DNA from 2 places in the Streptomyces sp. NPDC002835 genome. Region 2 is predicted to be linked to the other one. Evidence: predicted binding sites of a transcription regulator. Region 2 holds the regulator's gene; the other holds the start of a gene.
What was found. Region 2 encodes HspR, which represses chaperone genes until heat shock. Its sites were predicted from a motif close to TTGAGNNNNNNNNNCTCAA; they were not measured.

Region 1 (14,759 bases), on a different contig from region 2:
CGGTGGCGGAGAGGAAGAGCAGGGTCACCACCGCGGCGGCCAGGGCGGGAGGCCATCCGTGCCCGCGCAGGAAGCGGGCCAGCGGCCAGGTCAGCGTCGTGAGGAACAATGCCACGACGAGCGGCCACACGACCGGCCACATCCGGCCGAGAAGCCAGAGGGCCACCCCGGCCGCCACCAGGACCAGCAACAACTCGACGGAGACACGCGCCGAAGCGCGGAGCGCGGCGCGTGTTCTCGTGGAACTCAATGTGGCAGACATGGAGTTCACCCTATTCGTACTTCAGCCCCACCTATGTCCGGCCACCCACGGCGTACGGGCCCCGCCGGCACCCCGTACCGCCGGTGTCCGGCCGCGCTACGGCGTGTACGGGGCGTCGCTGTGGCGGACTTCGACCATGGCGGGCTCCATGACCCGGTAGTCGGCGGTCCGCCTGACCGTCACCACGGCCGCCGGATCGGTGTCACGGCGGGTGAGGTACACGACGGTCGCCTGCCTCGCGGGCGGCGTCGCCGCGTCGATCGAGACCACCGGTGTGCGGTCGCCGAGCGGGGCCGCGGCGGCCGGGACCGGGGTTCCGGCGTCGTTGCGCCAGGTGACGAGGGCGTAGAACCTGCCGGTGCCCCCGGAGGTGACCTTGATGGCGCCCACGGCGTCCGCCGCCGCGTCGCCCGTCATGTTCCCGATGCCGCACCGCGGCTGCAGCTCGATCACCACGCCGTCGCCCTCCCACCGTCCGTCCCGGAGGGCGATGTCCCCCTCGGGGACGTCGGGCAGTCGCAGGGATGAGTTCTGCAGCTCGGCGTTCCGCAGCTGGTCGCAGGTCAGCGCCCGTGCGGGGCCGCTGCCTCCGGGCCTCTTCGAAGCATCCGCCGACGGCTTGGCCGATTCCTTGCCCTCGCCCTTGCCCGGGTCACTGCCGGGTGTCTTCGAAGAGGCGGCAGGCTTGGGCCCCTTCGACCCCGAGCCGTCCCCGCCGTCTTCCGCGGGCCGGCACCCCACCGCGCCCGACGCCAGCGCGAGCGCGGCCACCAGCCCCGCACCCCGTCTCAGGCACCTCCTGGATCCCTTCACTGAAGGTCCCCCCTTGTCCGCTTCGTGCCGATCGCATGCGCGCTCGGCACGGTCGAAGACGCGCCATTTTCCACGATGGTTGCGGATACCGGGCACTGTTGTCGGACACGGTGCCCCATACGGTCCGCAACCGGTCCGGACGGCCCGGGTGTCCGGGAGACCTGCTTGCCGGCCAGTGCCAGGCCGGCGCCGTCCCGGAGGTCCGGGAAGCCCTGCGCGATGACGGCCGACGGGCCGAGACCCGCCTTGCGGGTGACGAGGGCGCGCAGCCCGGCCGGATCCGGGCTCTGCCAGACTGCTCGGGTGATCGTCAGAACAGCCGAAGAGCAGGACTTCCCGGGTTTCCTGGCCCTGGCGGCCCAGGTCGAGCACTGGTTCGGTCCGATGGTGGAGGACGCCGGCTTCCATGACGCCGTACGGGAGCACATACGCCGGTCCATGGCGCTCGTCGCCGTCTCCCCCGGCCGGCCGGAGCCCCTCGGCGGGCTGCTGTTCGGGGCGAAGGCGCCGGTCCACCACGTCCACTGGCTCGTGGTCTGCGAGTCGGCGCGGGGGCAGGGCGTCGGGCAGGCGCTGATGGCGGACTCCCTGCGCAGGTGGGTGCGCGGGCCCGCCACCCTCGAGGTGGTCACCTTCGGCGCCGGCCATCCGGGAGCCGTCGCCAGTGGTGCCCGCGACTTCTACGAGCGTCTCGGCTTCACCGCCGCCGAGGTCACGGAGCCGGGCCCGGAAGGCGGTTCGCGCCAGATCTTCCGGCGGGCCGTCGCCTGATCCGGCAGGCGAGGGTGCTGACGAGGCCGTACGGGAGACGAGCACGGCAAGGACCCGTGCGAGCAGCGGGCCTGCTCCCGCCGGAGCGGGTGACCCGGGCGTGTCCGCGCAACGGCCCCAGGGGACCTGAACCGGACACCCGTTCACGGGGTAGCTCGATGGGGTATTCCGTGCCCCCCGCCTCCCCACCGCCAGCATGATCGGACCGGCCGCACGGTGACGCCGCGCACCACGGCCGGGGATCGCTCTCGGAGGGCAGGTGCAGGTGCATGGCGCACACGAGGCAGCAGGGCCGGGGCGCCTGGACGAACAGGCCGTGCTGCTGGCCGCCGGACCGGCTGATCAAGAACTCCACACACCCCGAGCGACGGCGCGCCCCCGTGGACCCCGCGGTCACGCCGACGCTCGGGCAGCTTCCACGATGCCGTCCACGGCGCGGCCGATGCGCGCAGCGGCACGCTGCGGGTCGTCGGGCCGGCCGGCGTCCAGCCAGCCGACGACCGCCTCCACGGTGAACGCCGGGATCACCCGCGCCGCCCAGTCCAGCCAGGGCCCCTCGGGGATGAGCCGCGCCAGATTGCGCCGGGCGACCTCGGCGGAGGCCTCCGTGATGCTGTCCACCAGGTCGCGGAACTCCGGCTCACGGGCGGCGTGGCTGAACAGCAGCCGGAAGGCGTCCGCGTCGGCGTCGGCCGCGCCGATGAGCGCGGGGATGGACGAGCCGTCGAAGTCGTCCGTCCCCACCGTGCCCGCCACCCGCTCACAGGCCCGGTCCAGGGCCGCCCGGTACATGTCGGCCTTCGACTCGAAGTGCCGGTAGAGCAGCACGCGCGTGATGCCCGCCTCCGCCGCGACGTCGTCCAGGCCGGTGCTCGCGAAACCCGCGCGGGCGAAGGCGCGCGTCGCGGCGTCGAGGATCTGCTCACGCCGCTCCGCCCGCTTCATCCGCTTCACGGGCCCGGCCGCGGTGGCCTCGTTGTCGGCGGCTGCCATGACCCCCACCTCTCTTGTTTACATGCAAGTATACAACTACGCTTGTTTACGTCCACGTATACAAGTCTGCGTTTACGAGGGAGTCTCCCATGACCGCCCAACTGCCCTTCGACCAGCCCGGTCCCCTCCAGGTGCCCCCGCTGCTGCGCCGGCTCCAGACCGAGGGCCCGGTCCACCGGATCCGCACCCGGGTGGGGGACGAGGCCTGGCTGGTCACCCACTACGACGACGTACGCGCCCTGCTCGACGACGACCGGCTCGGGCGCTCCCACCCCGATCCCCGACACGCGGCCCGCTCCAGCGAGTCGGCCCTGTTCGGCGGCCCGCTGGGCGACCACACGACCGAGGAGACCGACCACCGGCGGATGCGCTCCCTGCTGCAGCCCCATTTCTCCCCTCGTCTGATGCGAGCCTTCCGCCACCGCGTCGAGGCGCTGACCGCGGAACTCCTCGACGACCTCGCGCGACAGCCGCAGCCCGCCGACCTCAATACCCATCTGGCCCTGCCCCTGCCGATCCTGGCGATCTGCGAACTGCTCGGAGTCCCCTACGAGGACCGGGAACGGTTCCGCGCCTGGACGCAGGCGGCGGCGGACATCAACGACAGGGCCCGCTCCGAACAAGGACTGGGAGACCTCTTCACGTACGGCCAGGGCCTCGTCGCCGCCAAGCGCCGTACGCCGGGCCAGGACGTGATCTCCCGGCTCTGCGCGACCGACGGCGTCGGCGACGACGAGATCGCCATGCTGTCGATGGCCCTGCTGTTCGCCGGCCACGAGACCACCGTCGTCCAACTCGGCCTGGGCGCGGTTCTCCTGCTCGGCGACCGGAGCCAGTGGCAGGCGCTGACCGGGGATCCTTCGCTCGTCCCGGGGGCGGTGGAGGAGATCCTGCGCGCACCGGGCAGGGGCGGCGGCGGCATACCGCGCTATGCGCGCACCGACCTGGAGATCGGCGGTGTCACCGTCCCGGCCGGCAGCCTTCTGATGCTCGACAACGGCGCCGCCAACCATGACGCCGCCGTGTTCGAGGACCCGGACCGGTTCGACATCGCCCGCCCCGCGGCGGCGTCCCACCTCACCTTCGGGCACGGCGCCCGCTACTGCATCGGCGCCCCGCTGGCCCGTATGGAACTCCAGGTCGCGTTCGCGCAACTCCTCGACAGGTTCCCCGACATGCGACTCGCCGTGGACGTCGACGACCTCACCGTACGGAAGGACGTCCTCACGGGCGGCATCGTCGCCCTGCCCGTCGTGTGGTGACCACGCGAGCAGCACCGGGAAATTCGGTGGCGGAGCGGCCTCGGCGGCGCCGAGGATCACGCCATGGGCTTCTTCCTGCGTACCGAGCGGATGGCGCTGCGACCGTTCACCGCCGACGACACGGACCGGCTGGCCGAACTCGACAGTGATCCCGAGGTGATGCGGTACCTCAACGGCGGTCGCCCCACGCCCCGGGACACCGTCCGCACCGTGCAACTGCCACGCCTCCTCCACCGCCACCCGTGCACCGGAACCCATGGTTTCTGGGCCGCCGAGACCAGGGACACGCAGACGTTCCTCGGCTGGTTCGAACTCCGCCCGCTGGACGACGGCAGTCCGGCGGTGGTCGAGCTCGGCTACCGCCTGCGCCGGGCCGCCTGGGGCCACGGCTACGCCACGGAGGGCTCGCGGGCCCTGATCCGCAAGGGGTTCACCGAGCTGGGCGCCGAGCGGGTGACTGCGAACACGATGGCGGTCAACGCCGGTTCACGGCGGGTGATGGAGAAGTCGGGACTGGCTTATGTCCGCACCTACTTCGGCGACTGGCCGGAGACCATCCCCGGCTCCGAGCACGGCGAGGTCGAGTACGCGCTGACGAAGAGCGAGTGGGAGCGGCGGACGTCGCGCCGCGCCGGCTGAGACACCCACCGAGCGGCAACACCGGGCAGCGGGGCCGTCGCCGCGGATGCCTGTGGCGGCGGCACCGTGCGGTCAGGTGCCGAGTGCGTGCCCCGTCGTCGCGTCCACGTGGTCGGGGATCTCGTCGTGGCGGTCGCCGACCGTCGGTGTGCCGGTGGGCTCGAAGAGCAGGAGTGCCGCACCGGTGGGGGCGTACGGCTTGTGCTCCGTGCCTCGCGGGACGGTGAAGACCGACCCCTTCGGAAGCCGGACCGTACGCTCCCCGGCCGGCTCGCGCAGAGAGATGTGCAGTTCGCCGTCGAGGACCAGGAAGAACTCGTCGGTGTCGTCGTGGGAGTGCCAGAGGTGTTCGCCCTCGACCTTGGCGATGCGTACGTCGTAGTCGTTGACGCGGGTGACGATGCGGGGGCTCCACAGTGCGTCGAACGAGGCGAGGGCTTCGCCGAGGGCGAGGGGTTCGTTGGTCATGTGTGCATCCTTGCCGGTTGAGCGCCGCCTGCGCGAGGGTCAGGGCCCGGCCGGGTCCCGCAGGAGCCGTACCCGGAAACCTCCGGCGCCGTCGAACCGTACTTCGTGCACGGCGTCGAAGCCGTCGGCGGCGGACGGGCGGCGCAGTTTGCGGAGGGTGGCGTGGACGCCGACGTCCGGGACGCGTTCCGGGCCTTCGCGGGCGGCGTTGCGCCGCAGCGATCCCTCGACGTCGGGCGGGAACCAGTACGCCGCCACCACGGCCCCCAGCTCGTGGCCCAGCTCGATCAGCGGCCCCCACTCCTCCGGGGACGGGTTGGTGTTGTCCACGGCCACCGGGGTCCCCGCGGTCAGGGCCTCCTCGACGAAGCGCATCTGCCGCCGCTGCTTGTTCCTGGCCGCCCGGGGGAACATGTCCTTGCTCACCAGGGCGTGGTCGGTGGCGAGCCGCTGCCGGTAGAAGGTCGACTTGCCCGCGGCCTGCAGCCCGACCAGCACCGCGACTTCGAGCCCGCGTCCGTCCACGGCCATCGCGTATCGCTCCTGTCCCTCCCGTACGGTGGCCGACCCGCTCGCCGCCGCGCCCCCACGGCGCGCCGCTCGGCGGTGACGCGGCCGCGGGGTGCGCCGGGCTCGCGCCGGCGGGGGCGCAGGGGCCGGGGTCAGCCGCCGATGCGGGTACGCAGCAGCTGCTTGCCCATCTCCGCGCCCTTGCGGCTGTCGGCCTGGGCCTTGCGGAACAGCTCGGCGACGTCGCTGTCGCCGTCGCGGTCCGCGTCCTGGATGTACGTCTCCAGCCGCAGGGCGTTGTTCAGGCAGCTCTCGACGTACCAGATCAGGTTGTAGTCCTTGTCCTTGGTACCTGTGACCCCGCCGGTTTCGGTGGTGCTGGCCATGCTGGACCCGCCTTTCGGTGTCGTGGATCGGGTGGCGCCCGCAGCCGGCCGGCGCTCCACCCCGGGACAGACCCGACCGTAGCGGCGTGGCGGGGCCGGGCCGGAGCAGCGGCGCTGGGCGACCGGGCCGTTCACACCAACGGCTGTGTCCTGCCGCCTCGACGCCGGCTCAGGGAGTCCCCGGCCCCGCCGTGTCGGCGGCCGGCGGACCGGTGACGGAGACCTGGGCGGGGCGCAGGAGTTGGTCCCCGACGCGGTATCCGTGCCGGAACACCTCCGTGCAGACGGCCTGGGCCGCGTCGTCGGACGAGGTGTAGGCGAGCGCTTCGTGGGTCCGCGGGTCGAAGGGCTCCCCCGGTTCTCCGACCGTACGCAGTCCGAGCGCCGCCAGCTGCTCGTCGAGCACCTCGGCCACCGCGCCGATCCCGTCGTCGGGCCCCTGCTTGCGTGCCCCTTCGAACGCGTCGAGTACGGGAAGCAGCGCGGCCAGGACGTTGGTCACGGCGATCTCCCGGATGGCCAGCCGGTCCCGCCGCACGCGCTTGCGGTAGTTGTCGTACTCGGCCTTCACGCGTTGCAGGTCGGCCGTCAGTTCGGCGTTCGCGTCGCGCAGGCGGGCCAACTCGGTCCGCGCGCGCCGCGGTTCGGCGGACTCCGGCCCTGCCGGCGCGTGGTTCTCCCGCCCGGCGGGCGCCTCGTAGGTCTCCCGCCCGGCGGGCGCCTCGTGCGGCGAGGGCGTAGCGGGCTCGGCCGGGCGGCGCGGCTGGAGGGTGACCGGGTCGATCCTGCGGCGGTCGCGGATCACGACGGGTGGCCGCCGGTCCGATGCGTTCCTGACGTCGGAGTCCTGGCTCATCCGGTGCCTCCCTTCTCCTCGTCGTCGTCCACGATCTCCGCGTCGACGACCTGGTCGTCCTGGTCCTCCGCCGCCGACGCCGTACCGGTGCCGGCCGTCCCGGCCGTACCGGCGCCCGCCCCCGCGCCCGCGCCCTCGGTCTGCGCCTGGGCGTACAGCGCGGACCCGATCCGCTGGGCGGCCGCGGTGGCCTTCTCGGTGGCGGTGCGGATCTCGGCGGTGTCCTCGCCCTTGAGCTTCTCCTTGACCTCCGCCAGAGCCGCCTGGGTCTCGGACCGTACGTCGTCGGGGATCTTGTCGCGGTTGTCCTGGAGCAGCTTCTCCGTCTGGTAGACGGTGCTCTCCGCCTGGTTGCGGGTCTCCGCGGCCTCCTTGCGGCGGCGGTCGTCCTCCGCGTGCTGCTCCGCCTCCCGGACCATGCGGTCGATGTCCTGCTTCGGCAGCGAGGAACCGCCGGTGACGGTCATCTTCTGCTCCCTGCCGGTGGCGAGGTCCTTTGCCGCGACGTGCATGATGCCGTTGGCGTCGATGTCGAAGGCGACCTCGATCTGCGGCACGCCGCGCGGGGCCGGCGGCAGACCGGTCAGCTCGAACACCCCGAGCTTCTTGTTGTACGCCGCGATCTCACGCTCGCCCTGGTAGACCTGGATCTGCACGGACGGCTGGTTGTCCTCGGCCGTCGTGAAGATCTCGGACCGCTTGGTCGGGATCGTGGTGTTGCGCTCGATGAGCTTGGTCATGATGCCGCCCTTGGTCTCGATACCGAGGGACAGCGGGGTCACGTCGAGGAGCAGGACGTCCTTGACCTCACCCTTGAGCACACCGGCCTGCAGCGCGGCGCCGATCGCGACGACCTCGTCCGGGTTCACGCCCTTGTGCGGGTCCTTGCCGGTCAGTTCCTTGACCAGTCCGGTCACCGCCGGCATCCGCGTCGAGCCGCCGACCAGGATCACATGGTCGATGGCCGCCACGTCGATCCCGGCGTCCTTGATCGCGTTGTGGAACGGGGCCTTGCAGCGATCGAGCAGATCGGCCGTGAGCTGCTCGAACTGGGCGCGGGTCAGCTTCTCGTCCAGATGCAGGGCGCCCTCGGCGGAGGCCGTGATGTACGGCAGGTTGATCGACGTCTCGGTGGACGAGGACAGCTCGATCTTCGCCTTCTCCGCGGCCTCGCGCAGACGCTGGAGCGCCATCCTGTCCTTGGACAGGTCGATGCCGTGGCCGTTCTTGAACTGCTTGACCAGATGGTCGACGATCCGCTGGTCCCAGTCGTCACCGCCGAGGTGCGTGTCGCCGTTGGTCGCCTTCACCTCGACCAGCCCCTCGCCGATCTCCAGCAGCGAGACGTCGAAGGTGCCGCCGCCGAGGTCGAAGACGAGGATCGTCTGGTCGTTCTCCTTGTCCAGCCCGTACGCCAGGGCGGCCGCGGTGGGCTCGTTGATGATCCGCAGCACCTTCAGGCCGGCGATCTCACCGGCCTCCTTCGTCGCGGTGCGCTGGCTGTCGTTGAAGTACGCCGGGACGGTGATCACCGCGTCGGTGACGTCCTCGCCGAGATACGCCTCCGCGTCACGCTTCAGCTTCTGCAGGACCCGTGCCGAGATCTCCTGCGTGGTGTACCGCTTGCCGTCGATGTCCCCGGAGTCCGGGAAGCGCCACTGGGCCTCGCCGATGTGCCGCTTGACGGAGCGTGCGGTGCGGTCGACGTTGGTCACCGCCTGGCGCTTGGCGAGCTCACCGACGAGCACGTCGCCGTTCTTGGCGAACGCCACCACCGACGGTGTGGTCCTGGCGCCCTCGGTGTTCGCGATGACCGCCGGTTCACCGCCCTCCAGGACACAGACCACGGAGTTCGTGGTTCCCAGATCGATTCCGACTGCTCGGGCCATGGCCGCCTCCTCAAGGTTGCCACCGCGGATCTGCCGTCCCCTCCTACATAAAACTTGAGTGCCCTGGAGTCAAGTAGCCGCCCGGAGGCCCCTGCCCGGCCGGTCGGCTCCGGGTGCGTCGTGGTCAGCCGCCTTCCCCCTGAAGGGGCAGCCGGCCGCCGGAGGCCACGGGACCGGGCCGCTCGGGGACGGGCGTCTCCAGCATGGGCGTCTCCTCAGCCGCCGCCTCGTCCTTCTCCGCCGTCTCCTCCGTCCGGCCCTTCGCCGCCGTCCCGCCCGTGAGCGAACCGAGCGCGTCCGCCAGCTTCTCGGCGCTCTGCTGTTGCTGCTCGCGTTCCCTCGGGGTGGACCGTTCCAGGAAGCGCAGCAGCTCGACGGGGAAGGGCAGGACCAGGGTCGAGTTCTTCTCGGCGGCGACCGCCACGACGGTCTGCAGCAGCCGCAGTTGCAGGGCGGCCGGCTCGTCGGCCATCGCACCGGCCGCCTCCGCCAGCTTCTTCGACGCCTGCAGCTCGGCGTCGGCGTTGATGACGCGCGCCCGCCGCTCGCGGTCCGCCTCGGCCTGCCGGGCCATCGACCGCTTCATGGTCTCGGGCAGGGAGACGTCCTTGATCTCCACCCGGTCGATGGTGACGCCCCACTCGACGGCGGGGCTGTCCATCATGAGCTCCAGCCCCTCATTGAGCTTCTCCCGGTTCGAGAGCAGATCGTCGAGGTCGCTCTTGCCCAGGATCGAACGCAGGGAGGTCTGCGCCATCTGGGAGACCGCGAACCGGTAGTCCTCGACCCGGATGATCGCGTCGGCCGGGTCGACCACCTTGAAGTAGATGACCGCGTCCACCCGGACCGTGACGTTGTCCCGCGTGATGCCGTCCTGCGCGGGCACCGGCATGGTCACGATCTGCATGTTCACTTTGTGCATCCGGTCCACGCCCGGGATGATCATGGTGAATCCCGGCATGCGTATCCCGCCGTGCAGCCGCCCGAAGCGCAGGACCACCCCTCGCTCGTACTGCTTCACCACCCGGGCGGCCGCCGCCACGTACGCCACCACACCGGAGCCCGCCAGGGCCAACGCTGTCAGCAGATCCTCGACCATGACAGCCACCTCCTCCAGGAACGGGGCCCATTTTCGGGATATACCCCTTTTGCCAACCCTTGACCCGATCGGCGGACAGCGGATCGGGCCGGGGGCAGACGGGGGCGCCGGCCGAAGGCCGGCGAGCCGGCTCAGTCCGCCGGCGGCAGGAGGAAGGCGCGCCGTTCCTCCGCGGTCGGCATCCGGAAGACGCGCGAGCGGGCCCGGCGCAGCAGGACGTCGAGGTCGGGGTCGGTCAGGTCCCAGATGCGTACGGTCCGGTCGCGGGACGCCGTCGCCAGCCGCGAGCCGTCCGGGTGCCAGCTCAGGCCGTTCGCCCAGTCGGCGTGCACGCCGACCACGGCGATCTGTGCGGCGGTGTCCGGATCCCACAACCGGACCGTCCGGTCGCGCGACACCGAGGCGATACGGGTGCCGTCCGGCGACCAGGCGACGTCCTGGACCCGGTCCTCGTGGCCCGCCATGACCGCGAGCTGAGTCCCGTCGACCGGGTCCCACAGCCGGATGGTGCGGTCGCGTGAGCCGGTCGCGAGCCGGCGGCCGTCCGGCGACCAGTCGATCCTCCAGGGGTGGTCCCGGTGGCCGTGGAGCGTGATGACGGGCGTGCCGTCGTCGGCGTCCCAGACGATGACCCTCCGGTCGGTGGCGGAGGTGGCGAGCCGGCGGCTGTCCGGCGACCAGGCCGCCCCGCTGATCCAGTCGTCGTGGCCGCGCACCGCCATACCGCGGGCCAGTACGTGCACGACCTGGGCGGTGTCCGCGTCCCAGATCCGGGCCGTGCTGTCGCGCGACGCGGTGGCGATGCGGCGCCCGTCGGGCGACCAGGCGACCGTGGACACCTCGTCCGTGTGGCCGCGCAGCACCATGCCCTCGCCGGTTCCGTCGGCGGCCCGGATCACGGCGGAGCCGTCCCGCAGCGCCGCCACCAGGCGCGTTCCGTCGGGCGCCCACGCCACGTCGGACATCTCGCCGCCGTCGCGGAGCACTGCGGTCCGCCGCCCGGTGGCGGCCTCCCAGATCCGTACGGTGCCGTCCTGCGAGGCACCGGCCACCCGTGTGCCGTCCGGCGACCAGGCGGCCTGCCACACCGAGTCCTCGTGGCCGCGCAGCACGTCCGCCCGGTCCCCGACGTCCCAGACGGCCAGCAGCCGGTCACGGGACGCCGTCGCCACCTGCCGTCCGTCCGGGGACCAGGCGATCGCGTACAGGGTGTCGGTGTGTCCGTTCAGCCAGGTCCGTGCGTCGCCCGAGCCGTTGCGGGCGAGGTCCCAGACGCGGGCCGTCCGGTCCTGGTCCCCGGCGGCCAGCCGAGTCCCGTCCGGGGACCAGGCCAGGCAGTAGAGGCCGTCCATGCTTTCGAGCTTGTGTTCCACGGTCCAGTCGCGCGTGGACCAGATCCGTACCGTGCGGTCCCTGGAGGCGAGGCGGCTGCCCTCGGGTGACCAGCGCACCGCTTCGACGATGTCCTGGTGGTCGGTGAGCACATGCCGCACGTCGCCGGTGGCCGCGTCCCAGACGCGCACCGTCCCGTCCTCGCCCGAACTGGCGATGTGCCTGCCGTCCGGTGACCAGTGCACGCTCCACACCATGCGCTCGTGTCCGTGGAGCTGGGCCCCTTCGGCGTAGGTCCGGGCGTCCCAGACGCGCAGTACCCGGTCGCTGCCCGCGGAGACGAGACGGGATCCGTCGGGCGACCAGGCCACGGCGGCGAGGCCGTCGCGGGGTGCTCCCGCGGCGCTCGTGTGGTCGAGGACGGCGAGCTGGGCCCAGGTCGCGGTGGACCACACGCTCACCAGGCCGTTCCGTGCGGCGCAGGCGAGTCTGCCGCCGTCGGGCGACCAGGCCATGTCGCGCAGGAAACCGCCCGGGGCCTCGACGACCACCGGGCCGGTGTCGTCGTCGCCCGCGGGCCAGACGCGGATCCTGCCGTCGCCGCAGCACGCGGCCAGCCGTGTGCCCTCCGGCGACCAGGCGACGCCCGTGACGGAGTGACCGAACCCCTGCCGGACCGTACGGAGCCGGGACGCGCCCAGCGCGGTCTGCAGTGCCAGCGCTGACGTCGGCGTCGCCGCGCACTCCTCCACGGCGGCGAGTGCCGCCATGACGGCCGAATCCGGCTCGCGCTCGACGTTCTCAAGCACCCGGACGGCCACCGCGTCCGCCGTGAGCGCCATCGTCGCCCGGTCGGCCCGCGTCGAGCGGTCCACGAACTCGCGCACGAGAGGTGCCGCGCCGAGCGTTCGGGCGGACTGCGTCATCCACTGCCGCGCGACCAGGAGACGTTCCCCGGCGAGGAGGTACGCCGTCGGCCGGCCGGCGTGCTCCCAGTCCTGGGCCCAGCGCTCCAGTTCGGTGCGGCGGCGCAGCTCCTCCCCGCGTGCGACGACCGCCTGCCTCAGGGGTGCCCAGCGGCGAAAGAGGGCCTCGTGTGCGACGTCCAGGGTGCCTTCGTCACCGATGAGCAGCCGCCCGGCGACGAAGGCGTCGGCGACCTCGCGCTCCTCGGACGTCAGGTCGGCGCGGTGGACGCGGCGACGGGTGGGTTCGGTGCCGTCCACGGTGACGAAGTGCAGCAGCGTGGCCATCACGGGCGCGTCGGCTCCCAGTTCGGCGGTGATCCGGTCGGCCCGGTCGGACATGGCTCCGGCCACGCCGCCGAGGGCGCGGTAGGTCTCCTCCGTCACGGTCCCACCCGGTCCTCCGGCGCGCAGGTACAGCTCGTGCAGCGTGTACGCGAGCAGTGGGAGCGCGTCGCCGCCACCGCAGTCGTCGACCATCCGGGCGACCACGCCCGGAGCGAACGTCAGGCCGGCCTGTTCCGCGGGCTTCTCGATGACCTCGTACAGCTCCTCCCGCCCCAGCGGGCCGATCGCCATCGGGCCGCGTACCAGCTCGGACAGGCCCGCCTCCAGGAACCGGGTGAGAAAGTCCGAGCGCAGAGTGGCCACGGCCCACAGTCGCGGGTCGGCGGAGAGGGCGTCGCCCACCGCCGCGACGAACGCGTCGCGTTCCTCGGGCCCGCAGAGGGTGAGCAGTTCCTCCAGCTGGTCGACGACGAGCAGCGCGGGGCGGTCGGCGGGGAGTTCCGCCAGTCGTCGCCGCAGCGTGCCGACCGGGTCGGAGCCGGGCGAGAACGGCTCAGCGACCGTCCACCGTCCGCGCCGCCGGGCCAGCGCGGGCAGCAGCCCGGCCCGTACCAGCGACGACTTCCCGCTGCCGGACGGCCCGACCACCGTCACGAACCGGTGGGCCCGCCCCGGCACGGCGGGATGCAGCCGCGCCACCAGCTCGGCGATGTCCCGGTCCCGGCCGAAGAAGACCGCCGCGTCGCTCTCCTCGAAGGGTTCGAGCCCGGGGTAGGGCGGCTCGGCCCGGTTCCACACCCGGCGTACCGGCGGCGGCCGTTCGAGGTGGTGAAGCCATATCTGACCGACGACCAGGAGGACCAGGGCCACGCCCACCGCCGGCACGGACCATTCCCGCAACAGCCGCAGCAGCAGCGGCACATCGCCCTCGGCGCCGGTCGCGTAGTTCGTCGCGATGCCCAGTAACGCCCCTACGAGGATGAGCAGGACATCGAGGGCGAGCTTGAGCGGGCGTCGATCCATGATCCGACAACCTATCGGCCGCCGTGGGGAGTTGCGCAGGAGCATGGCCACAAGGCGGCCCTGCGGCCAGGAGACGAACGCGGCGAGCACCGTGCCGGCCGCGCCACAGAGGTGGGACACGCCCGGGACGGCGGCGTGGCGTCCTCGCGCCGCCACGCCGCCGCCCTGCTGCCGTCAGCCGGTCCCGGCCTCCGTCCGCTCGACGGGGATCCACAGCCGCGCCTCCGCGTCCGCCCCGTCCCGCGACACCTCGGCGCTCAGGATCTCGGGGCCGGGCCTGCTGCGGTACGGGTTGGACGGGAACCACTGGGTGAACACGTCGCGCCACAGGAACTGGACCGCCTCCGGCAGCCGGCCCGAGCTCTCGAACACCGCCCACGTCCCGGCGGGCACGGTGAGGCTGTCCATGTCCTCGGGGACGTCGGCCCCCGTCGCGACCCCGTGGTAGTAGTCGAGCTCGGTCCCCTCCGCACGGCTCTCGTCGACGTTGACGCTGACGTTCAGCAGGCCGCTCGGCTCCTGGTCCGACAGCGCCTCCATACGCTGCCGGGTCTCCTCTCCGATGCTCCGCATGAAGGCGACGATCGCCGGGTTCATCCCTTCGTGGACGAGCGGCACCCGCGCCTTCCTGCCCACCACCCGGAACTCGTCCTTCTCCACGACCCGGTACCGCATGCTCGTACTCCCTTCGACGACGAGGCGGAAGGACATCCGGGGCTGCGAGTTCAGCGTCGCGCCGTCGCGCCGGGCCTCGCCCGGGCCCACGCCGTGCACGGCACGGAAGGCGCGCGCGAAGGACTCGCCCGAGCCGTAGCCGTACCGCACCGCGATCTCCAGCAACGTCCGCCGCCCGTCGAGCACTTCGGCCCCCGCGACGGTGAGCCGCCGGCGGCGGACGTACTCCGACAGCGGCATGCCCGCCAGTGCGGAGAACAGCCGCCGGAAGTGGTACTCCGACGTGACGGCGATCCGCGCGAGCTCTGCGACCTCGACGCGCTGGTCGAGACGCTGCTCGAGGTACTCCATGGCCTCGTTCAGGCGCTCCAGCACTCCGGTCTCCTTCCCTTACGACCACGACGCTACGGAGCGTCCACCCTGCCGGACCCGACATCCTGTGCCCGGTCCGGTCGGGTGCGGCCGCGGAGCCGATACGGGGCGGGCGGCGGGCAGGCTCAGCCGGGGGGCAGGCTCAGCCGGTGGGGC
Region 2 (14,759 bases):
CCCCGAACGCTGCGGCGTCGTCGCGATCCCCAACTCCGTCTTCTACGACGACCCCGACGCCGGACGCAGCCAGGTCCGCTTCGCGTTCTGCAAGAGGGACGACGTCCTCCAGGAGGCGGCCAGCCGGCTGCGGCGCATGACGTCCTGACCTCACGGCGTCCGTGCCTGCGCGGGCCGGTCTTCAGCCGCGCCCTGCCGCTCTCTCCGGGAGGTGGGGGCGGCGGCCCTCAGGGCCTGGAAGTCCTGGGACGGATCGCCGTCCACGACAAGGAGATCCGCGCGCGGCCCGGGAGACGAAGCGGCCCGGCCGGCCCGCGATCATGAGGATCGGGGGCCGGCCGGGCCGTGGAGCCGGGCCGACACGTCAGGCGTCGTCGGCGGGCTTCTCCTCCTCCTGGACGGCCAGGCCGAACTGCTCCGCGAGCCACTTGTCGAACTCGATCGACGCGCGCACCCAGCTGACCGTGGACGACACGAAGTGCTCAAGGCTCACACCCGTGCCGATCAGCATTTGGGCCTCGCCGATGAGCCGGATCGTCGGAAGCTCCGCACCCTCCTCCTCGTGCAGGTGCGTGTAGACCTTCGGCCACAGCGTGCGGCGGTTCCAGTCGTCGATCGCGTCGAGGATCTTGGCCTTCTCCGTGACCGCGTGCGGACGGTCGTAGAACGTCCGCACCGAGAACACCTGCTGCTCGTCCTCGCCGCGGAACATGAAGTACGTGCGGAAGTCCTCCCACGGCGCGGCGAGGTCACCCTCGTCGTCGACGACGTACTTCAGCTCCATCTGGTCGAGGAGCTGCTTGACGAGATCCTGGTCGGGAACGACGGGGCCCGCCGGTCCTGCGGCCTGAGGCTTGGGCTGGCCCCCGAAATTCGGAATCGAGGACGGGTCGATGGTCACCGTGTATTTCCCTTCGTACGGATGCCGCCATCCTCTCCCATCCCCGGCGGGGGGTGGCAAGCCCCGCCGCCCGCGATCCGCTGCGGGCTGACAAGATCCCGGCACGAATGGTCTGAACGGTCTGCGGCCGGGGCGCCCCGGCCGCGCGCCCCGCTACTGCGCCGCGCCGACGATCAGCCCGTCCTCGAAACGGTCCACCCGTACGGTGTCGCCGTCCTTGACCTCGCCCGCCAGGATCTCCTTGGCGAGGCGGTCGCCGATCGCCGTCTGGATCAGCCGGCGCAGCGGGCGCGCGCCGTACGCCGGGTCGTTGCCCTCGTCGGCGAGCCAGGCGAGCGCCTCCGGTGTGACGTCCAGCGTCAGCCGGCGGTCCGCCATCCGCCGGGCCAGCCGGCCGATCTGCAGCTCCGCGATGTGCGCCAGCTCGTCCTTGGACAGGGCGGAGAAGACCACCAGGTCGTCGAGCCGGTTCAGGAACTCAGGCTTGAAGGAGGCTCGCACGACCTCGAGGACCTGCTGCTTCTTCTCCTCCTCGCCGGTCAGCGGCTCCACGAGGTACTGGCTGCCGAGGTTGGACGTCAGGATCAGGATGGTATTGCGGAAGTCCACCGTCCGGCCCTGGCCGTCGGTGAGCCGGCCGTCGTCGAGGACCTGGAGCAGGATGTCGAAGACCTCGGGGTGGGCCTTCTCCACCTCGTCCAGCAGCACCACGCTGTACGGACGGCGCCGCACGGCCTCGGTGAGCTGGCCGCCCTCCTCGTAGCCGACGTAGCCGGGAGGCGCGCCGACGAGGCGGGCGACGCTGTGCTTCTCGCCGTACTCCGACATGTCGATGCGGACCATCGCCCGTTCGTCGTCGAAGAGGAAGTCCGCCAGCGCCTTCGCCAGCTCAGTCTTGCCGACGCCGGTCGGGCCGAGGAAGAGGAATGAGCCGGTGGGCCGGTCCGGGTCGGCGATCCCCGCCCGGGTCCTGCGTACGGCGTCGGATACGGCCTGCACGGCCTCGGTCTGCCCGATCAGCCGCCGGCCGAGCTCCTGCTCCATGCGCAGCAGTTTCTGCGTCTCGCCCTCGAGGAGGCGCCCGGCCGGGATGCCGGTCCAGGAGCCGACGACGTCGGCGATGTCGTCGGGGCCGACCTCCTCCTTGACCATGGTGTCCTTCGACGCCTCCTGCTCGGCCTCGGCCTGCGCGGCCTCCTCCAGCTCCCGCTCCAGGCCGGGGATCTCCCCGTACAGCAGCTTGGAGGCGGTGTCGAAGTCGCCGTCGCGCTGGGCCCGTTCGGCCTGGCCGCGCAGGTCGTCGAGGCGTTCCTTCAGCTCACCGAGGCGGTTGAGGCCCTGCTTCTCCTTCTCCCAGCGGGCGGTGAGGCCGCGCAGCTCCTCCTCCTTGTCGGCGAGGTCGCGGCGCAGCTTCTCCAGGCGCTCCTTGGAGGCGGGGTCCGACTCGTTCTTGAGCGCCAGCTCCTCCATCCGCAGCCGGTCGACGGCGCGCTGCAGCTCGTCGATCTCGACGGGCGAGGAGTCGATCTCCATGCGCAGCCGGGACGCGGACTCGTCGACGAGGTCGATGGCCTTGTCGGGCAGGAAGCGGGAGGTGATGTACCGGTCGGAGAGGGTGGCGGCGGCGACGAGCGCGCTGTCGTTGATCTGCACCTTGTGGTGCGCCTCGTAACGTCCCTTGAGGCCGCGCAGGATCGCGATGGTGTCCTCGACGGTCGGCTCCGCGACCATCACCTGCTGGAAGCGGCGCTCGAGGGCCGGGTCCTTCTCGATCCGCTCGCGGTACTCGTCGAGCGTCGTGGCGCCGACCATCCGCAGTTCGCCGCGGGCCAGCATCGGCTTGAGCATGTTGCCCGCGTCCATGGCGGAGTCGCCGCCCGCGCCGGCGCCGACGACGGTGTGCAGCTCGTCGATGAAGGTGATGATCTGCCCGTCGCTGCCCTTGATCTCGGACAGCACGGTCTTCAGCCGCTCCTCGAACTCGCCGCGGTACTTGGCGCCCGCGACCATCGCGCCGAGGTCGAGCGAGACCAGCCGCTTGTTGCGCAGCGACTCGGGGACGTCGCCCTTGACGATGCGCTGGGCGAGGCCCTCGACGACGGCGGTCTTGCCGACGCCGGGCTCGCCGATGAGCACCGGGTTGTTCTTCGTGCGCCGCGACAGCACCTGCACGACGCGGCGGATCTCCTGGTCCCGGCCGATGACCGGGTCGAGCCTGCCCTCGCGGGCGGCGGCGGTGAGGTCCGTGCCGAACTTCTCCAGCGCCTTGTACTGACCCTCCGGGTCGGGTGTGGTCACCCGGCGCCCTCCCCTGACTTTCTCGAACGCGTCCAGCAGTTTCTTCGCACCGGCGCCCTGCTGGTCCAGCACCTGGCCGGCGGCGCCGCCCTTCGCCGCGATCCCGATGAGCAGATGCTCGGTGGAGATGTAGTCGTCCCCGAGCTCCTTGGCGCGCTGCGAGGCGTCGGAGACGACGGCGAGCAGCTCACGGTTGGGCTGCGGCGGGGCGACCGTGGAGCCGGTGACGCTGGGCAGCGACGCGAGGACGCGCTCGGCCCCGGACCGCACGGCGGCCTGGTCCGCCTCGACGGCGGCCAGCAGGTCGGTGATGTTCTCGTTGTCCTGGCCCTCGAGGAGGGCGAGGAGCAGATGTGCCGGGGTCAGGTCGGGGTGCCCGTCGGACACGGCCCGGCTGGTCGCGGCGTTGAGCGCGTCCCGGCTCTTGTTGGTCAGCTCGGCGTCCACGTCCGGTCTCTCCTCCTCGCTGATGCACTTCTTCCGTGCCGTACGTACTGGTCGTCAACGACTGGCCGTCAATGCTGACTCAGTCAACCTGCACAAAGTTGAGTCTATTCCACTCAGGGTGCTGGAGGACAGGGCCCACGGCCGCCCGGGTAGGTTCCGCCTCATGGCCATCGACCCACGCAACCCCGACGCGTCCTACCTCAGCTTCTGGCGAGACCGCCATATGTGCACCCTGACGACCCTGCGCCCGGACGGCACTCCGCACGTCGTCGCGGTGGGGGTCACCTACGATCCGGCGGGCGGCGCGGCCCGGGTGATCACCAACAAGCACAGCCGCAAGGTCGCCAACATCCTGGCCGCCGGCCCGGAGGGTGCACGGGTGGCGGTCTGCCAGGTGGACAAGGGCCGCTGGGCGACGCTCGAGGGCGTCGCGACGGTCCGCACGGAGGCGAAGGCCGTGGCGGACGCGGTGGGCCGTTACGCGGAGCGGTACGGGCGCACACCGACGCCCAATCCGGACCGGGTCGTCATCGAGATCGCGCTCACGCGAGCGATGGGCCGGGCATAAACGGCCGGCGCCCGGAGAAGTGTTCCGGGCAGCACAACGGCGCCATCGTGTTTCAGGTCCACGATGGCGCCGCTGTGTGGGGGAAGCGCCTGGGCGATTTGAAACGACGGGGGAATCGCTCAGGCACTGCGGGGGGTGGCGGTGGTGTCGGGCTCGGCCAGCTGGTGGTCACGCTGGTCGAGATTGACAAAAATCATGCCGTACCGGATGGCACAGCGGACGGGCTGCGGTGCCCCTCTCGGCCGGCGGAGACAGCGGTAGGCGCGGACATCCTCGTCCTCCTCGCGGGCGACGACGATCGGCTCACCGAACAGGGTGACCATCAACGAGTCGCCACGGTGCGGAATCGCCGTGACGAGGTCGATGAAATGCCACCCGGACCGGTAGGCCGTCGCCATCTCGCGCCGGAAGACACGATCATCCGGAGGGATGGTCATGCGCCCGGATCCGCGTCCACGGGAGCGGTCTCCCACGTCAGTTCGTCCTTACCCGTGATCACCGCACCCTCCGGCCCGGACTCCCACGTCGGCTCACCCGCGGCGACCACGTGGGCCGTCTCGGACTCCCACGTCGGCTCACCCGCGACGACCGCGTGCGCCGGCTCGGACTCCCAAGTCGGCTCACCGCTGATCGCAGTGAAGCTGAACGCGGCTGCCCCGGCAGCAAGTGCGCAAAGTATGCGAACCGTCCTGTTCATGGAGGATCTCCACCCCATTCTGTTCAATACCCTCCCCCCGCGTCTAAGACGATGTCTCACGCCGAATACTTCCACCAGCGACCACAGGCATCATGTTCCTGTAATTCAGGACCCTGAGGGGGTGTCAAATGTCGCCGAACCAGGACAACATCGGGCATAAGCATAGTGGTGCCGAACTGTGCGAAGCAGGGAAGAATCTCTACGCAACGGCTCTGCGCAGCGGCCAGGTCTCCCGGGCGGAGGCCGCGGACGCACCCTGTCTGCTCGATCTCTCCCTGCTGCGGCCCGATCCGGACGACGCCCAGTGGCTCCGCCCCGTTCCACCGTCGCTCGCACTCAACCAGCTGATATACCCCATCGAGCGGGAGATCCAAGAACGCCGGCAGCTCGCCATGTCCATCGCCGGCACATTCGAGCCGTTCATGACCATGACGGCGCAGGACCTCTCGACCAGGCACGCGATCACCGTGCTCGAGGGCCTCGGCATCATCAACGCAGCTCTCGACCGGGTCACCGCCGAGTGCTCGGAGGAACTGCTCACGGTCCAGCCCGGCAGCGGGCGCCGTCCGGACACCCTGGAGCACGGTCTGCGCCGTGCGGAGCCGCTGCTCAAGAACGGCGTGAAGATGCGCACGCTGTACCAGCACACGGCCCGCCACCACCCGTCCACCCTCGCGTACGTGGAACGCGTCAGCCCGTACGGCGTCGAGGTCCGCACCCTCGAGGAGATCATCGACCGTCTGATCATCGTCGACCGCAAGGTCGCCTTCGTACCGGCCCGCAGCGACCGGCAGGTCGCCCTGGAGCTGCGCCACGAGGGGCTGGTGACGTATCTCGTGGGCGTCTTCGAGCAGTTCTGGCTCCACGCCACCCCGTGGGAGGAGCAACTGTCGTACGCGCCCGAACTGGACGGCATCACCAGCGTCCAGCGCTCCATCGCCAAGCTGCTCGTCGAGGGTCACGTCGACGACTCCATCGCCCGCCGCCTGGGCATGAACGTACGCACCTGCCGGGCCCACATCGCGAAGCTGAACGCCACGCTGGGCAGCGGGAGCCGCGCCCAACTCGGCTATCTGATCGCCCAGTCCGGAATCCTCGGCGACGACACCGGCACGGCGTGACGGGGTTACGGCGGCGGGCCGGGAGAGCGGTCGCTCTCCCGGCCCGCCGGCCGTGCGGTCCGCCGGTCAGTCGGCGCGCTTGGGCCGCCACACGACGAGCGCGCTCGCCTGCTGCACGTCCTGGTACGGCACGAGGTCGCGCCGGTACGAGGCGTGCACCTGGGCCTCACGCTGCTGCATCGCCGCGGCCGCGCCGTCCAGGGCCGCCGACAGCTCGGCGACCCGCTGCTGGAGAGCGGCGACCTGGTTCTCCAGTTCGATGATCCGCTTGATGCCGGCCAGGTTGATGCCCTCGTCCTGCGACAGCTGCTGGACGGTGCGCAGCAGCTCGATGTCACGTGCCGAGTAGCGCCGGCCCCGGCCGGCCGTGCGGTCGGGGGAGACGAGCCCCAGCCGGTCGTACTGCCGCAGGGTCTGCGGATGCAGCCCCGACAGCTGTGCGGCGACCGAGATGACGTACACCGGCGACTCGTCGGTCAGCTCGTAAGGGTTGCGACTGCGCCCCGACCGGTCCATCTCAAGCTCCCTTCGCGGCCTGGAACAGCTCCGTTCGCGGATCCTCGTCCGCGGTGGCTTCGCGGTAGGCCTCCAGCGCTTCCTTCGCCTTGTCGCTCAGCTCCTGCGGCACGGCGACCTCGACGGTGACCAGCAGGTCGCCGCGGGTGCCGTCCTTGCGGACCGCGCCCTTGCCCCGGGCGCGCATGGTGCGCCCGCCCGGCGTCCCCGCCGGCAGCTTCAGCGTCACCGGCGGACCGCCCAGCGTGGGCACCCTGACCTCGCCGCCGAGCGCCGCCTCCGAGAAGGTGACGGGCACGGTCACGGTCAGGTTGTCGTCCTTGCGGCCGAACACCGGGTGGGCGTCGACATGCACGACCACGTACAGATCGCCCGCCGGACCGCCGCGCTCGCCCGGTGCGCCCTTGCCGCGCAGCCGGATGCGCTGCCCGTCCGACACGCCCGCCGGGATGCGGACCTGCATGGTGCGGGAGCTGCGGGCCCGGCCGCTGCCCTTGCAGACGTCGCAGGGGGTCTCGGCGATCAGGCCCCGGCCCTTGCAGTCCACGCACGGGTCGGTCAGCGAGAACGAGCCGCTGCCGCCGCGCGAGACCTGGCCGGTGCCGACGCAGGTCGGGCACACCCGGGGCGTGCCGTTCTTGTCGCCGGTGCCGGAGCACGCCTTGCACGCGGCGGAGCTGGACATCCGCAGCGGGACCGTCGCCCCGTCGACCGCCTCGGTGAAGCTGAGCGTCACCTCGGACTCGATGTCCTGGCCGCGGCGCGGCTGCGTCCGCGTACCCGGGCCGGGGCCCCGGTTGAACAGGCCGCCGAACACGTCCCCGAGGCCGCCTCCGAAGCCGCCGGCGCCGCCCTGGCCCCCGCCCTGGGGACCTCCGAAGAGGTCGCCCAGGTCGAAGTTGAAGCTGCCGCCGGGCCCGCCGGCGCCCGGGGCCCGGAAGCCGCCGTTGCCGAACAGGGCGCGGGCGTCGTCGTACTCCTTGCGCCGCTTCGCGTCACCGAGGATGTCGTTGGCCTCGGAGATCTCCTTGAAGCGCTCCTCGGCCTTGGCGTCACCCTTGTTGGCGTCCGGGTGGAACTCGCGGGCGAGTTTCCGGTACGCCTTCTTGATCTCGGCCTCTGTGGCGTCCTTGGGGACGCCGAGGACCTTGTAGTAGTCCTTCTCGACGAAGTCCTTCGTGCTCATCGGCGTCCCTCCTCCCGGACGTTTCCTGCGCCGGCCCGCAGGGTGCGTGCCCCTGCTCCGCGTGGGCTCGCGACCCCCGGCACGCGCATCCGCTGCGATGTCGTCGGTCGCCATGGCCTCGCCATGTCTCCCTCCTCCGTCTCGCATCTGCACGCGCCGGACGCCGCTCGCTCATCCACGCGGAGCCCGGTCACGCACCCTCCTCGGGCCCACCGCTCTCCTCGTCGGCCGGCTTCTCTTCCTTCTGCGCCGCGGGCGCCGCACCCGGCTGGGGTTCGGCGACCGCGACCCGCGCCGGGCGAATCGTCCGCTCGCCGATGCGGTACCCAGGCTGCAGGATCGCGACGCACGTCGTCTCTGTGACGTCCGGCGCGTACGAATGCATCAGGGCTTCGTGGATCGTCGGGTCGAAGGGCTCGCCCTCCTTGCCGAACTGCTGCAGGCCCATCTTGGCGGCGGCCGTCTCGAGAGACTCGGCCACCGACTTGAACCCGCCCACCAGCTCCCCGTGCTCCCGGGCGCGGCCGATGTCGTCGAGCACGGGCAGCAGCTCGGTCAGGAGCGCCGCGGTGGCGATCTCCTTGACCGTGACCCTGTCGCGCTCCACGCGCCGGCGGTAGTTCTGGTACTCGGCCTGGAGCCGCTGGAGGTCGGCCGTCCGCTCGTTCAGAGCGGTACGGACCTGGTCCAGCTGGGCCGTCAGGCCGACGGTCTGTGCTGCGTCCCCTTCCGGGGCCGCCGGGCTCTCCTGCTCGGAGTGCTCGGCGGTCTCGGCGGCGTCGTCAGGGGTGGCGCCGGAGGGGACGTCAGGCTTCTCCTCGAAACCCGGAGTCTCCTCCGTCACGCGGCACCATCCTTCTTCGGCTTGTCCTCGTCGACGATCTCGGCGTCGACGACGTCGTCGTCAGCGGCGGGTCCGGCCTGGCCCTCGGCGCCGGCGGCGCCGCCCTCGGGCGCGGCGTTGGCGTACATCGCCTGGCCGAGCTTCTGGCTGACCGCGGCGACCTTCTCCGTGGCGGTGCGGATCTCGGCGGAGTCCTCGCCCTTGAGCTTCTCCTTCAGCTCGCTGAGCGCGGTCTCGACCTCGGTCTTGACCTCGCCGGGGACCTTGTCCTCGTTGTCCGTGAGGAACTTCTCGGTCTGGTAGACGAGCTGCTCGCCCTGGTTGCGGGACTCGGCGGCCTCGCGGCGGCGGTGGTCCTCGTCCGCGTACTGCTCGGCCTCCTGGCGCATCCGGTCGACCTCGTCCTTCGGCAGCGAGGAGCCGCCGGTGACGGTCATCTTCTGCTCCTTGCCCGTGCCCAGGTCCTTCGCGGTCACGTGCATGATGCCGTTGGCGTCGATGTCGAAGGCGACCTCGATCTGCGGCACGCCGCGCGGGGCCGGCGGCAGACCGGTCAGCTCGAACATCCCGAGCTTCTTGTTGTACGCCGCGATCTCGCGCTCGCCCTGGTAGACCTGGATCTGCACGGACGGCTGGTTGTCCTCGGCCGTCGTGAAGATCTCGGACCGCTTGGTCGGGATCGTGGTGTTGCGCTCGATGAGCTTGGTCATGATGCCGCCCTTGGTCTCGATACCGAGGGACAGCGGGGTCACGTCGAGGAGCAGGACGTCCTTGACCTCACCCTTGAGGACACCAGCCTGCAGCGCGGCGCCGATGGCCACGACCTCGTCCGGGTTGACGCCCTTGTTGGCGTCCTGGCCGCCGGTGAGCTCCTTGACGAGTTCGGCGACGGCGGGCATCCGGGTCGAGCCGCCGACCAGGACCACGTGGTCGATCTCGGACAGCTGGATGCCGGCGTCCTTGATGACGTTGTGGAACGGGGTCTTGCAGCGATCGAGCAGGTCCGACGTGAGCTGCTGGAACTGGGCGCGGGTGAGCTTCTCGTCCAGGTGCAGCGGGCCCTCGGCGGAGGCCGTGATGTACGGCAGGTTGATCGAGGTCTCGGTGGACGAGGACAGCTCGATCTTGGCCTTCTCCGCGGCCTCGCGCAGACGCTGGAGCGCCATCTTGTCCTTGGCCAGGTCCACGCCGTGCCCGGAGTGGAACTGCTTGACCAGGTAGTCGACGACGCGCTGGTCCCAGTCGTCGCCACCGAGGTGGTTGTCGCCGTTGGTGGCCTTCACCTCGACGACGCCGTCGCCGATCTCCAGCAGCGAGACGTCGAAGGTGCCGCCGCCGAGGTCGAAGACGAGGATCGTCTGGTCGTCCTTGTCCAGGCCGTACGCCAGGGCGGCCGCGGTGGGCTCGTTGACGATGCGCAGCACGTTCAGACCGGCGATCTCACCGGCCTCCTTGGTGGCCTGGCGCTCCGAGTCGTTGAAGTACGCCGGGACGGTGATCACCGCGTCGGTGACCTTCTCGCCGAGGTACGACTCCGCGTCGCGCTTCAGCTTCTGCAGGATGAACGCGCTCATCTGCTGCGGGTTGAAGTTCTTCCCGTCGAGCTCGATCTTCCAGTCCGTGCCCATGTGGCGCTTGACGGACCGGATGGTCCGATCGACGTTCGTGACCGCCTGGCGCTTGGCCACCTCGCCGACCAGCACTTCACCGTTCTTCGCGAAGGCGACGACGGACGGCGTGGTCCTGGCACCCTCGGCGTTGGTGATGACGGTGGGCTCGCCGCCCTCCAGAACGCTGACGACGGAGTTCGTCGTGCCCAGGTCGATGCCGACCGCACGTGCCATTTCGATTCCTCCAACGACTGACTTGAGTGGAACTGGCTCAAGGATGCCTCACCCGTTTCCCGGAGTCAACAGACCTGAGTCGGGGCCACTCAACTTTTATCCCGACCTTACGGGCAGTTCTCCCTTGTGTGCATGCCGCAGCGCGGGGCGCAGCCCTTCGCGTGGCGCAGGCCTTTCGGAACGCGCGCCTCTGGGAGAGTCATATCCGATAAAAGCGGTCAAGAACTGTCATTCCACGATGAGCCCGGTCAAGGAGGGTACGCCCATGACGGCAACGCCCGTGACGGCGAAGAGGGTCCTCGATCTGGCGGGCGCCCTGCTCCTGCTACTGGCGCTCTCGCCGCTCCTGCTGACCGCCGCGGCGGCGGTGGCGCTGACGTCACCGGGCCCCGTGCTGCGGCGCCGCGAGCGCGTGGGCCTCGGCGGCCGCACGTTCTCGATGCTCACGTTCCGCACCGGAGATCCGGGCGCCGTCACACCGGTCGGCCGGGCACTGCGACGCCACTTCCTGGACCACCTCCCCCAGCTTCTCAACGTCGTACGCGGCGAGATGTCCCTGGTCGGACCGCATCCGCTGGCCCCGGACGCCGTCACCGCCGGCCTCGGGCCCGAGCGGGCCCGGCTCGCGGTGCGGCCCGGAATGACCGGCCTCTGGCAGGTCTGCGGGCGCTCGGAGCTGCCCTGGGAGGAAATGACCGTGCTGGACCTGCATTATGTGGAGCAGCACTGGCTGGGACTCGACCTGGCGATCCTGGCCCGCACGGTGCCCGTGGCGGTCGCCGGACGCAACCTCGTCCATGCCGCCCCGGTGACCCCGGTCAGGGTTGCCTGAGCGACACAGATCACCGCATGCGTGGCTACAGTGCGGCGGAGTAAGTGGGTACTCTCAGCACAGACTGATTAAGTTACCGCTTAGTAGTAGTGCTGGACCATCCACCCTCGCAGGCCCGAGGAGCCTTCCATGCAACTCGCCGCGATCATTGTGTCGCTGACCCTGAGCGTGGTCGGCGTTGCGCTGCTCGCCCGCGCCATCGGCCAGTTCGTCCGCCACTTCAAGCTGGGGCAGCCGGTGCCCGCAGGCACGCGGACGGACAACCCCTACCAGCGCAGCGTGACCCTGGTCAGGGAGTTCCTCGGCCACACGCGGATGAACCGCTGGGGCATCGTCGGCTTCGCGCACTGGTTCGTCGCCATCGGCTTCCTGACGCTGCCGCCGACGATCGTCACCGCGTACGGCCAGCTGTTCCAGGCCGACTGGACTCTCCCGCTGATCGGCGGCTTCCTGCCGTACGAGATGTACATCGAGTTCATCGGCGCGATGACGATCCTCGGCATCGCCACGCTGATGGTCATCCGGCTGCTGAACCTGCCGTCGCGCCCCGGCCGCAAGTCCCGCTTCGCGGGCTCGAAGATGGGACAGGCGTACTTCGTCGAGTACGTCATCCTCATCATCGGCCTGGCGATCTACGTGCTGCGCGGCCTCGAGGGCGCCATCCACCACGTCGAGGGCTACGAGGCCGCGTACTTCGCCTCGTACCCGCTGGTCCTGGCCGTCAAGGGCCTGAGCCTCGGCGCGCTGCAGAACCTGGTCTACCTGTTCGCGATGATCAAGCTGAGCACGACCATGATCTGGATGATCACGGTCTCGCTCAACACCAACATGGGTGTGGCCTGGCACCGCTTCCTCGCGTTCCCGAACATCTGGTTCAAGCGCAACGCGACCGGCGAGACCGCCCTCGGCGAGCTGAAGCCGATGACGTCCGGCGGCAAGGAGATCGACTGGGAGGACCCGGGCGAGGACGACACCTTCGGCGTCTCCCAGGTCGAGCAGTTCTCCTGGAAGGGCCTGCTGGACTTCTCCACCTGCACCGAGTGCGGCCGCTGCCAGTCGCAGTGCCCCGCCTGGAACACCGGCAAGCCGCTGTCCCCGAAGCTCCTGATCATGTCCCTGCGCGACCACGCGCACGCCAAGGCCCCGTACCTGCTGGCCGGCGGCGGCAAGGACATGGAGGGCAACGAGAAGGCCACCCCGGAGCAGCTGAAGGACGTCCCCGCGTCCGCCCTGGCCGAGGCCGAGCGCCCCCTGATCGGGACGCTCGAGGAGAACGGCGTCATCGACCCGGACGTCCTGTGGTCCTGCACCACCTGCGGCGCCTGCGTCGAGCAGTGCCCGGTCGACATCGAGCACATCGACCACATCGTCGACATGCGCCGCTACCAGGTGATGATCGAGTCCTCGTTCCCGTCCGAGGCGGGCACGATGCTCAAGAACCTGGAGAAGAAGGGCAACCCCTGGGGGCTGGCCAAGAAGCAGCGCGTCGAGTGGACCAAGGAGGTCGACTTCGACGTCCCCGTAGTCGGCAAGGACATCGAGGACCTCAGCGAGGTCGACTACCTCTACTGGGTCGGCTGCGCCGGCGCCCTCGAGGACCGCGCGAAGAAGACCACCAGGGCCTTCGCCGAGCTGCTGCACATCGCGGGCGTCAAGTTCGCGATCATGGGCGGCGACGAGAAGTGCACCGGTGACTCACCGCGGCGCCTGGGCAACGAGCCGCTGTTCCAGCAGCTCGGCCAGGAGAACGTCGCGATGCTGAACATGGCGTTCGGCGAGGACGACGAGGACGAGTCGACGAAGAAGCCGAAGTCGGCCAAGAAGATCGTCGCCACCTGCCCGCACTGCTTCAACACGATCGCGAACGAGTACCCGCAGCTGGGCGGCGAGTTCGAGGTCATCCACCACACGCAGCTGCTGCAGCACCTGATCGACGAGGGCAAGCTGATCCCCGTCACGCCGGTCGACGGTCTGATCACCTACCACGACCCGTGCTACCTGGGCCGCCACAACAAGGTCTACACGCCCCCGCGCGAGATCATGTCGGCCGTCCCGGGCCTGCGCCAGCAGGAGATGCACCGCCACAAGGAGCGCGGCTTCTGCTGCGGCGCCGGCGGCGCGCGCATGTGGATGGAGGAGCGGATCGGCAAGCGCATCAACACCGAGCGCGTCGACGAGGCCCTGTCCCTCAACCCGGACATCGTCTCCACGGCCTGCCCGTTCTGCCTGGTCATGCTCACCGACTCGGTCAACGGCAAGAAGAACGACGGCAAGGCGCCGGAGTCCCTCCAGGTCGTCGACGTCGCGCAGCTGCTGCTCGACTCGGTCAAGACCCCGCCGGCCGACCCCGCGCCGGAGACGGAGCCCGAGGGGGCGCCGGAACCGGAGCCGGTGAAGTAGCCGTCTCCCCCTCCGGGGAGGAACAACTCCGCGGGAGTCCAGGAGAGAACACGAGAGAACGCTGAGCGGCCGGACCTGCCTCGGGGGCAGGACCGGCCGCTCGTGCGTGGGGGCGCCGCGCCAGATGCCGTCGGAGCCTCTTCAGGCACTGGGGCAGGCCCCCCGGGGTCCCCCTAGGGGATGTCACAGGTCGGCCGCAAACCCCCTCCCGTTTCCGGTCCGCCGCCACCCCGTCCCGCCGGACCAGGTACGTTCGTTGACGTGGCTGGATTCAGGATCGGACGCGGCCGGGACAACCGCACCCCGCAACGACAGCAGGCGCAGCAGGCGCAGCAGGCGCCGCCGCCCTACCCGGGTGGCGGGCAGGCCCCTGCGCCGCCGTACACGCATCAGCAGCAGTGGCCCCACGCGGGCGGCGCGCCGCAGGGCGGTGGCGGATACGGCGAACCGGAGTACTTCGGCGACCCGCACTCCCAGTACGGCGCGCCCCAGGACCCGTACGCGGCCAACAACCCCGGTCACACGCAGATGTTCAGCGTGCCCGACGACCCCTACGGCGACGGCGCGACCTACCAGGCGGGCGCCGCGCCCGCCCCCGTGGGCCCGCGCCTGCACTGGAAGCAGCTCCTGAGCGGCATCGTGCTGCGGCCGGGGCCGACGTTCCTCCAGATGCGCGACCACGCGGTCTGGTTCCCGGCGCTGATCGTCACCGTGCTCTACGGCATGCTCGCGATCTTCGGCTTCGACGAGCCCCGCGAGGAGGTCATCAAGGCGACCTTCTCGAACGCGATCTCGTACGTGCTGATCACCAGTGCCGCGTTCGTCATCAGCGGCCTGGTCCTCGGCGCCGTCACCCACACCCTGGCCCGCCAGCTCGGCGGCAACGGCGCCTGGCAGCCCACCGTGGGCCTCTCCATGCTGATCATGTCCCTCACGGACGCGCCGCGCCTCGTCGTCGCCCTCTTCCTGGGCGGCGAGAACTCCCTGGTGCAGGTGCTCGGTTGGGTGACGTGGCTGGCGGCGGGCGCGCTGTTCACATCGATGGTGAGCAAGTCGCACGACCTGCCGTGGCCGAAGGCGCTGGGCGCGTCGGCGATCCAGCTGA

Region 1: dnaK (molecular chaperone DnaK) is a predicted target of HspR. The motif match lies at 8,904-8,922, and genes of this name have one in related genera.

The regions. Positions count from the first base shown of each region.
Region 1 covers NZ_JBSFUW010000051.1:1,078-15,836, forward strand. The annotation lists gene ACWD01_RS33600 (AI-2E family transporter) at 1-262, opposite strand, end outside; gene ACWD01_RS33605 (hypothetical protein) at 359-1,033, opposite strand; gene ACWD01_RS33610 (GNAT family N-acetyltransferase) at 1,379-1,846, shown strand; gene ACWD01_RS33615 (TetR/AcrR family transcriptional regulator) at 2,240-2,839, opposite strand; gene ACWD01_RS33620 (cytochrome P450) at 2,929-4,101, shown strand; gene ACWD01_RS33625 (GNAT family N-acetyltransferase) at 4,165-4,740, shown strand; gene ACWD01_RS33630 (cupin domain-containing protein) at 4,813-5,208, opposite strand; gene ACWD01_RS33635 (AAA family ATPase) at 5,248-5,739, opposite strand; gene ACWD01_RS33640 (hypothetical protein) at 5,871-6,104, opposite strand; gene grpE (nucleotide exchange factor GrpE) at 6,274-6,960, opposite strand; gene dnaK (molecular chaperone DnaK) at 6,957-8,849, opposite strand; gene ACWD01_RS33655 (slipin family protein) at 8,974-9,948, opposite strand; gene ACWD01_RS33660 (NACHT and WD repeat domain-containing protein) at 10,080-13,556, opposite strand; gene ACWD01_RS33665 (GyrI-like domain-containing protein) at 13,731-14,606, opposite strand; gene rox (rifampin monooxygenase) at 14,746-14,759, opposite strand, start outside.
Region 2 covers NZ_JBSFUW010000018.1:109,636-124,394, forward strand. The annotation lists gene ACWD01_RS20745 (pyridoxal phosphate-dependent aminotransferase) at 1-148, shown strand, start outside; gene ACWD01_RS20750 (YbjN domain-containing protein) at 365-901, opposite strand; gene clpB (ATP-dependent chaperone ClpB) at 1,055-3,646, opposite strand; gene ACWD01_RS20760 (pyridoxamine 5'-phosphate oxidase family protein) at 3,810-4,214, shown strand; gene ACWD01_RS20765 (Rieske (2Fe-2S) protein) at 4,334-4,651, opposite strand; gene ACWD01_RS20770 (hypothetical protein) at 4,648-4,911, opposite strand; gene ACWD01_RS20775 (helix-turn-helix transcriptional regulator) at 5,040-6,032, shown strand; gene ACWD01_RS20780 (heat shock protein transcriptional repressor HspR) at 6,099-6,548, opposite strand; gene dnaJ (molecular chaperone DnaJ) at 6,550-7,734, opposite strand; gene grpE (nucleotide exchange factor GrpE) at 7,925-8,578, opposite strand; gene dnaK (molecular chaperone DnaK) at 8,575-10,422, opposite strand; gene ACWD01_RS20800 (sugar transferase) at 10,688-11,254, shown strand; gene ACWD01_RS20805 (heterodisulfide reductase-related iron-sulfur binding cluster) at 11,384-13,654, shown strand; gene ACWD01_RS20810 (Yip1 family protein) at 13,916-14,759, shown strand, end outside.